2 regions of the Brevibacillus sp. SIMBA_040 genome follow, and region 1 is predicted to be linked to the other one. Evidence: riboswitches for the same ligand, from Rfam matches in the RefSeq annotation. Region 1 holds a riboswitch; the other holds the start of a gene.
The links. A riboswitch is a leader RNA that binds a small molecule or an ion and turns the genes downstream of it on or off. The one in region 1 is predicted to bind lysine.
Positions count from the first base shown of each region.

Region 2: it holds a riboswitch for lysine, as region 1 does, so the genes downstream of both, dapD (2,3,4,5-tetrahydropyridine-2,6-dicarboxylate N-acetyltransferase) here and SB752_RS09035 (aspartate kinase) in region 1, are expected to answer to the same signal.

Region 1 is NZ_JAWRXI010000004.1:235,928-240,274, forward strand. Features, by position in the region: gene SB752_RS09025 (succinate dehydrogenase cytochrome b558 subunit) at 1-256, opposite strand, end outside; gene SB752_RS09030 (DUF2507 domain-containing protein) at 659-1,111, shown strand; gene SB752_RS09035 (aspartate kinase) at 1,180-2,418, opposite strand; lysine riboswitch at 2,661-2,848, opposite strand; gene uvrC (excinuclease ABC subunit UvrC) at 2,936-4,347, opposite strand, start outside.
Region 2 is NZ_JAWRXI010000005.1:111,028-115,374, reverse strand. Features, by position in the region: gene SB752_RS10360 (N-acetyldiaminopimelate deacetylase) at 1-481, opposite strand, end outside; gene SB752_RS10355 (aspartate aminotransferase family protein) at 485-1,699, opposite strand; gene dapD (2,3,4,5-tetrahydropyridine-2,6-dicarboxylate N-acetyltransferase) at 1,714-2,424, opposite strand; lysine riboswitch at 2,583-2,771, opposite strand; gene SB752_RS10345 (flavodoxin) at 2,922-3,365, shown strand; gene SB752_RS10340 (GNAT family N-acetyltransferase) at 3,462-4,010, shown strand; gene SB752_RS10335 (EcsC family protein) at 4,022-4,347, opposite strand, start outside.

The DNA.
Region 1 (4,347 bases):
CTACGTTTTGCTTCGCTTGGAACGCAATGTAGAGACCGTAAACAGCGTGAAACAGGATTGGGATGTAGATGAAGACAAATTCAACTACCAATAGAAGTGGAACATTTTCAATCAGACCAACTGTCTGGTTGAAAGCTTCGGCTCCGTGGGTCGCTTGATAGTTAGCTGTCAAGTGAAACAGCAAGAAGAGCCCAATCGGAAACAAACCGAGAAGTGAGTGCAGCTTGTGGCTGAGAAAGCTATGGCCTTTCGCCATACCATGGTCCCCCTTTCAATGTATGTAACGCTCGTAGTTTGTGAAAAACGTCTCGACGTTTTTCAAAAAATCTGATCTGCCCGCAAACGGTCTACAAAATGGTTGCGACCTTTTTGTATCGACCTTTCCAATATCCTAACCCATTGCGATTCCCGTTAGACATGACGAAAAAACCGTCTTTCGTCTCGTCCCACCTTGTCGGAATGTGTCAAAATACGAAAAAAAGTTGGGCAAAACTTTGACCAAATCCAATTGTACTCTTGTCGACTGAGAGCGTCAAGACAATCAATAGACTAAATACATTGATAGAATAACTTTGTTCAATTATGCTATTTTTCTCTCTAGGATTGGTCATGAAAATAGCGACTCTCTCATAGTCTAGTACAGACAGGAGGGAGCAAAATGAAAGAGACGGATCAACTGGCAGCCCTGTTGCCTGCCCAAACCATTCTTTATGCCGAGCGAATGAGCATGCCTTATTTAGGCTACCATCTACTACGTGAAACGCTGACCAACGCCTTGTTAGGCGAGAGCGAGAGCCCTATTCTGTACTGGCTAGGCAAAGAAATGGGCCGAAAAATTCGGATCGCCTCTGAAACAGGCATCATTCACCCGTTCATGCGACTGGGACTGGGTCAATTAGACCTCGTAGAGTCATCAGAGCAAGGCATTACCTACAAGCTGTCACATTCCATTTACCAGTATCAATCCGCTGAACGCCTGTGCCGAACGCTATCTTTGGAGGCAGGAATCATTGCCGGCGCACTAGAGACGTGGAAGCAATCAGAAGTCGTAGCCCAACTAGAAATAGATGGAAGTAGTACCATTCATATCATTGCACGTAGCAAAAAGTGAGCATCCGCTCACATAAGTAGCCCCCTCTACCTGTAGAGGAGAGGGGGGATTCTTGATGGTGATAGCGATTAGCCGTGAACAACAGCCGTTTCAGCTACATCGAGCCCATAAGCCGAATGAAGACTGCAAACGGCAAGCTCTGTCAAGCTGGCTGGTATGACACATGATACTTTGATATCGGAAGTAGATACCATTTTAACAGAAATTTCCTTTTCAGCTAAAACGCGAAACATTTCAGCTGCAACTCCAGGATTGTTGATCATACCGGAGCCTACGATGGATACTTTGGTCAGATTTTCTTCAAAATCGACTTTTTCAAAGCCAAGCTCTGACTGATTGGCATTCAACGTATTTATGGCTTTGGTCAGATCGTCACCTGTTACCGTAAACGAAATGTTTGTCACTGCCACATCGTAAGAGCTTTGGATAATAATGTCCACGTTTACCTGATTGTCCGCCAGTGTATTAAACAGGCGAGAGAGTGTACCTACCTTGGCAGGCATCCCGACAACCGTAATTTTTGCGACATCTTCGTCATGTGCGACTCCACTCACTACTCTTCCTGTTTCCATGTTGGCAACCTCCTCAACGTACGTACCATCTTCAGCAGTAAAGCTGGAGCGGACCACCAGCCGTACTTTATATTTCTTAGCAGCCTCTACCGAACGCGGATGTAGGACACCTGCCCCCAGATTTGCCAATTCCAGCATCTCATCGTAGGAGATAGTGTCCAGCTTGCTTGCTGCCGGGACCATCCGTGGATCAGCCGTGTACACACCTGACACGTCAGTAAAAATCTCGCATTTGTCTGCACCCAGGCTTGCTGCGAGGGTAACCGCGGATGTATCCGATCCACCGCGGCCGAGCGTAGTGATTTCACCCTCATCACTGATTCCTTGGAAGCCAGCCACAATCACGACACGTCCACGGTCCAGCTCGGCTTGAATCCGCTCTGAATCAATTTGCTTGATTCTCGCTCTGCCGTGAATCGCTTCAGTCGTAACTCCTGCTTGCCATCCAGTCAAGGAAATGGCATCGTAGCCTTTCGTATGCAAGGCCATGGCCAAAAGTGAGATCGATACCTGCTCCCCCGTGGTCAGCAGCATATCCATTTCTCGCTCCGATGGGAATGGGGTAATCTGCCTAGCGAGATCCACCAGTACATCAGTAGATTTGCCCATCGCAGAGACTACCACGACCACATCATGCCCTTCCTCTTTGTATGTGATGATTCGGTCCGCTACTCGTAAAATTCGCTCAATGGTACCTACAGAGGTACCTCCGTATTTCTGCACGATCAACCCCATGCGGCTTCTCTCCCTTTTCTCATATCCAATGATGTTCGGTTTTTTTATGGTTTTCTCTTTTTGTATGGTTTATCTATTTTCTCTCTATTGGAAAAAAACATCATAAATTTTATTAAAAAAAGGCATCGACTAGGAATAAGACCTGCCGCTGCCTATTGTTTCGACATACCGGTTCCTCCCTTCCAATACACGCGGTCCATGCAGCATGACAGAACCAACCATCATGATTACGCACGGACTCACCGTGAGATAGCTCTCCATCTGGCAACTGGTGATTGCCGAGATGACAGTCCTGCATTTATTCAATGCAGACCCAGCATGGAGAAAAGCGGGTTTTTCTCCAGACTTCGGCGAATTCCCCTTTCCCAAACCCTTCACAGATACCCGATCTCAGGGTGGTACTCTTGGTTTTCGCGCCTCTACCTCACTCCATATATGGAAGTGAGGCTAACTATTCTGTTTGAATCGCATTATATCATGGGACGAAAAATCGTTCAATCGTTTTTTCGGATTATTTCTACGACTCAAGCTTTCGCAAATGGGCGATTATTTCTCTTGCCAGCTTGTCGCCGATTCCTAGCTGACGGAAATCTTCTACCGTAGCCTCGCGCATTTTCTTCATCGAGCCAAAATGCGTAAAGAGAAGCTTACGGCGCTTTTCCCCGATGCCCGGAATCTCATCCAGCTGAGAGGAGAGCATCGTTTTCGTACGGGACTGCCGGTGGAAGGTGATTACAAAACGGTGCACCTCATCCTGAATGCGCTGCAGCAAATAAAACTCGTAGCTGTCGCGCTTCAGATTGACCGGCTCTGGCGGGTCTCCAAACAGAAGCTGTGCAGTACGGTGCTTCTCGTCCTTTGCCAAGCCACAGACCGGGATATAGAGCCCAAGCTCATTTTCCAATACATCCATGGCGGAAGTGATTTGCCCTTTGCCACCGTCCATGACGATGAGATCAGGCATCGGCTGATTCTCTTTGAGCAAGCGCGAGTAACGCCGACGAATAACCTCTCGCATGGAGCCGTAATCATCTGGGCCTTCGACTGTTTTGATTTTGAATTTGCGGTATTCCTTTTTGTCCGGACGACCATCCGTAAACACGATCATCGCGGATACTGGCTCTGTTCCCTGGATGTTGGAGTTATCAAACGCCTCGATGCGATGGGGGACACCTATGCCGAGAATATGCCCCAGGTTGTGCACAGCCTGAACCGTACGCGCGTCATCCTTTGACATGAGCGCAAACTTCTCTTGCAGGGCGATCCTGGCGTTCTCAGATGCCATTTGTACCAGCTCTCGCTTTTTGCTACGTTTTGGAGCGTGGACTTTGATTCCGAGCCAGTCGCTCAAAAGCTCGGTGTCGCTTTGTTCAGGAAGCAGAATTTCTTTCGGCAGGGCGTTTTGCTTATCGTAGTAAAACTGGCTGACGTAGGACATGAAATCCTCGTTTTCCTCACCATAATAAGGAAAAGAGGTCGTTTGACGCTCGATCATTTTGCCCTGGCGCATGTAAAAAATCTGGATGCACATCCAGCCCTTTTCGACAGCAAATCCGATAATATCCCGATCCACGGTATCGGTAAAGGTAATCTTCTGCTTTTCCATGACCGCTTCGATACTCTTGATCTGGTCGCGGTATTCCTTTGCCCGTTCGAACTCCATGCTCTCAGCGGCTTGCATCATTTTCTCGGTCAACTGCTGCTTCATCTCTTCGTGACCGCCATCCAGAAATCGGCTGATCTCTTCGACCAGACGCCGATTCTCCTCATCCGTCACCTCGTATACACAGGGAGCGAGACATTGTCCCAAATGGTAATAGAGACAAACCTGCTTGGGCATGTTGCGGCATTTGCGCAGTGGATAGAGCCGATCAAGCAGCTTTTTCACCTCGGAGGCATCGCCTGCATTTGGATACGGCCCAAAATACT
Region 2 (4,347 bases), on a different contig from region 1:
CTGGATATTCGGGAGCAATATGCAGGGCAAAAATGCAATCAGGACGCCAGCTAGCAAATTCCTCGCTCTCCATCATCGGCAGAGCTCCGCCTGGACCTTCTTCAGCAGGCTGGAAGAGGAACAACAGGTCATCTGCTAGCGCGTTTTTCACAAAGTGCGTCAAAAGACCAAGGGCAATCGCCATGTGCATATCATGTCCACATGCGTGCATATAGCCCTCATGCAGTGATCGGAATGGATACGATGTCTCCTCTACGATCGGCAGACCGTCCATGTCTGTACGCCAAGCGATCGTCCGTTTTGGAGCAGTACCTGCGATTTTGACGAGAATCCCTGTACGCCACAGCTTGATCTGGAGCCGCTCTTGGGGGAGCTTCTCCAGATAATCAAGCAAATATTTTTGCGTTTTTACTTCTTGAAAGCCTGGCTCGGGTATTTGATGCAAATCACGACGGATCTGCGCAAACGTGGAAGTTGCCATCATTTACGCTCCTTCCCTCATGCCTGAGAGAGTTGTCAGCAAATGAGCGAAAACATCCAAAAACCGATCTACATCCCCTTTTGTCAGGGTCAGTGGCGGCAGCAGGCGAACGATAGTCTTCTGCGTCACATCGACGAGAATACCCTCCTCCAGCAATTGCTGCTGCAAATGACTCGCTTCTTCAGGAGAGACACTAAGAGGAATACCGACCATCATGCCTTTCCCACGCAATGCCTGAAGCTGATCGCCCAGACGCTCGCGTAGTGCCTCCAGCTGATCCCAGAGGTATGCGATCACCTCATCCACACCTTTTGCAAAAGCGGGATCAAGAAGCTCATCCATGACAGCATTCCCCAAAGCAGCTGATAGTGGCGAAGGAGCAAAGGTTGTACCATGATCACCCGGCTTGAACTGGTTCATAAGCTTTGTACCAGCAATCACACCACCAAGTGGCAAGCCTCCACCTACACCTTTGGCAAACAGTATCAGGTCGGGAGTGACAGCAGTGTGCTGATAAGCAAACAGCTTCCCTGTTCGCCCCATACCTGTCTGAATTTCGTCCATCGCAAACAGCATGCCTTCTTCCTGGCAAATGGCTGATACTTCTTGGAGGAATGTCTCCGACAGGGGAACTACTCCGCCAGAACCAAGTACCGGCTCCATCAGAACAGCAGCAGGCTTTACCTTTTGGCAAAGTTCGCGCAGACCAGCCGCATCCTCTGCATCCAGCTCATAAACCGAAAAAGCAGGCTGCGGGAAATCCTGATAGACATGGGCTTGCCTAGTCAGTCGAACAGCGCCGAGGGTCCGTCCGTGGAAACTATTTCTGAGAACGACAATCCCCTCACGTCCAGCCCCCTCCGTCTTTGTCCACTTATGGATCAGTTTAATGGCAGCTTCAGTCGCCTCCGCACCCGAGTTGGTGAAAAATACTTTACCCGGGATTGTCTGCTCCACCAGACGCTGCGCCAGACGAATCGCAGGCTGGTTGAGAAAGACGTTGGATATATGCAAAAACTGCTCTCCTTGCTCATGAAGCGCGCGCAAAATACGTGGATGTGAGTGACCGAGCACATTCACTGCGAGTCCAGTAAACAAATCCAAATATTTTTTGCCATTGGTATCGTACAAATAATTGCCTTCCCCTTTGGCGATTGCTATCGGAAGACGATTGTACGTGGAGACGATGTATTGTTCATCAAGCGAACGCCAATCCATGACCACACACTCCCTTAGAGCTGACGTAGTTCCTGTTTGATTTCTGTTTTGGAGCGAGTCTTTTCGTCGATTTGCTTGATGACACGAGCTGGAGTACCTGCTACTACTACGTATGGCGGTACATCTTCAATGACAACCGCACCAGCTGCAACAACAGCACCTTTCCCTACGCGCACACCCTCAAGCACCACTGCGTTGGCACCGATCACAACATCGTCTTCGATGACTACTGGCGTAGCAGAAGGCGGTTCAATTACACCCGCAATAACGGAGCCTGCACCGATATGGCAGTTTTTCCCGATCGTTCCACGACCACCTACAACTACGTTCATATCAATCATCGTGCCCTCACCAATAACAGCACCGATGTTGATAGAAGCACCCATCATGATGACTGCATTGTTGCCAATCGTTACTTGGTCACGAATGATCGCACCTGGTTCAATACGCGCTTGAATTCCTTTGGTATCAAGCAATGGGATTGCAGAATTGCGACGATCGCTTTCAACTACATAGTCTTCGATCTTGTCCTTGTTCTCAGTCAGTACAGGCTCGATTTCTTTCCATTCGCCAAATACGACACCTGTGCCCCCCGTGATGAATGCCTTTGCACTAGCTCCGAAGTCGATTCCCTCCAGATTACCCTTCACATATACTTTCACAGGTGTTTTCTTTTCGCTTTTTTGAATAAACGCGATAATTTCGTTTGCATCCATCATGTTCACAGGTGAGTCCTCCTTTTAATTGAAAAGCTTGTAAGTTTTAGCGGAATGGTAATCTAGCTGAATCAGGAAGTATATACCTGAAGTTTACACCTTCTGATTCACTAAAAAAAGCAATGAGTGCATACGCTACCTCATTGCTTTGGATACTCCGCAAGCAAATCGTAAATAGCGCTCCACAAAAGGCTTACCACCTTTCATGACAGGACGATCATTTTTCACGATCCACCCCAACCATCGCTATTCAGGGGAATAGCAGCAGCTTCGGCGCTTTAGCCTTTCCTCCTTTTCCTGCCCCCTGGCAGATCACGAAAAGATGTACTCATCCTCGGCGCACCTCTATTTAGACTTCCATATAATAATTTCATTTAACTCTACCAAAATCAATGCGTTGTGGCAACAGCTTTATCAAAAATGAATTAGTCATTGACAACGATTATCATTTTCATTATTTTGTTTATGATAATGATTTTCATTACTAACTTGGAGGTTTTCCTTTTATGAGCTTTTTGATTGTTTACGCAAGCATGTCTGGAAACACACAGGAAATGGCTGAGGCCATCGCAGAAGGAATTCGTTCTACAGGTGCTACGATGGTGATAAAGGAAGTGATGGATGCCAGTGCACAAGAGCTGGAGTCGTACGACGGCATTGCCCTTGGCGCGTATACATGGGGAGATGGAGAGCTGCCAGACGAATGCCTGGACTTCTATGAAGAAATGAACAACATTGATTTAAGTGGCAAAAAGGTCATCGCTTTTGGTTCATGCGACTCAAACTATGAGCATGTAGGTGCCGCTGTGGATATTCTATTAGAAAAAGCTCGCGAGCGTGGAGCAGAAACGCCATTGGAGGGGCTGAAAATCGAGCTCACCCCCAATGCCAAGGAAGTTGAGAAATGCAAAGCTTATGGCGTTTCTTTTGTGGAAGCTCTCGGATTGTAACGAATATTTTCACTCTTTTATTCGTATTGCATTTCCTGCGAAGAGAAAACGTGGTACACTATCGATCCACCATTTTTTCTATAGGAGGATCGCTCGATGCAATTACATACCGATGCTATCTATTTACGCCCTCTTCGTGAACAGGACGCAGCCGAGCTATTGGAGCTTCGGCTGCGTAACCAAGATTTTCTGGCGCCATTCGAACCGATCCGTCTCCCTTCTCACCTGACATTGGAAGGTCAGCAGCAGCAAGTAGCCCAGGCCATACAGGACTTCGAAAATGGGTCCGGATTTGCTTTTGGCGTTTTTCTTTCCGAAAAAGAGGAAATGATCGGTCGTGTCGCCTTGTCCAATGTCGTCCGCGGTGCTTGGCAAAACGCAACATTGGGCTATTTTATGGATCAAAGCTGCAATGGACGCGGCTATACTACCTCCGCTGTTGGACTCGCTTTGCAATTCGCCTTTACCACTGCCAATTTGCATCGCGTGCAAGCTGCGGTCATGCCACGCAATCTTGGCTCTATTCGCGTACTCGAAAAGAACCGTTTTCGTTATGAAGGATTATCCCTGCGCTATTTGCAAATCTATGGAAAGTGGGAAGACCACAACATGTATGCCATCACTGCGGAGGATTGGCACGAATAGTGCTCTTATTCTCATGCTTGACGCAACCGCTCCAGGATTCGCCGTTTTTGGTACAGCATCATGCCAGCCTCGGCGACATCCTGTACAGTGGAACGATTGATGTACGCCCCGAACAAAATGCCTGCGATCGGCACCATCTGAAACAGCTTTTTCCACCCAAAGTTTTCTGTATAGGTCACGACGACTTCTCTCCACCCCTGGAGCTGAGCGATGACGTCTTTTTCAGTAGCTGGATCGTCGAAACGTGAAAGCTCATCAAGTATCGCCTTTTTACCGACGATATCGGAAGAAGCGAATTGAAGACATTTGACGACAAAAAGCCGCTCTCGTTTCTCTT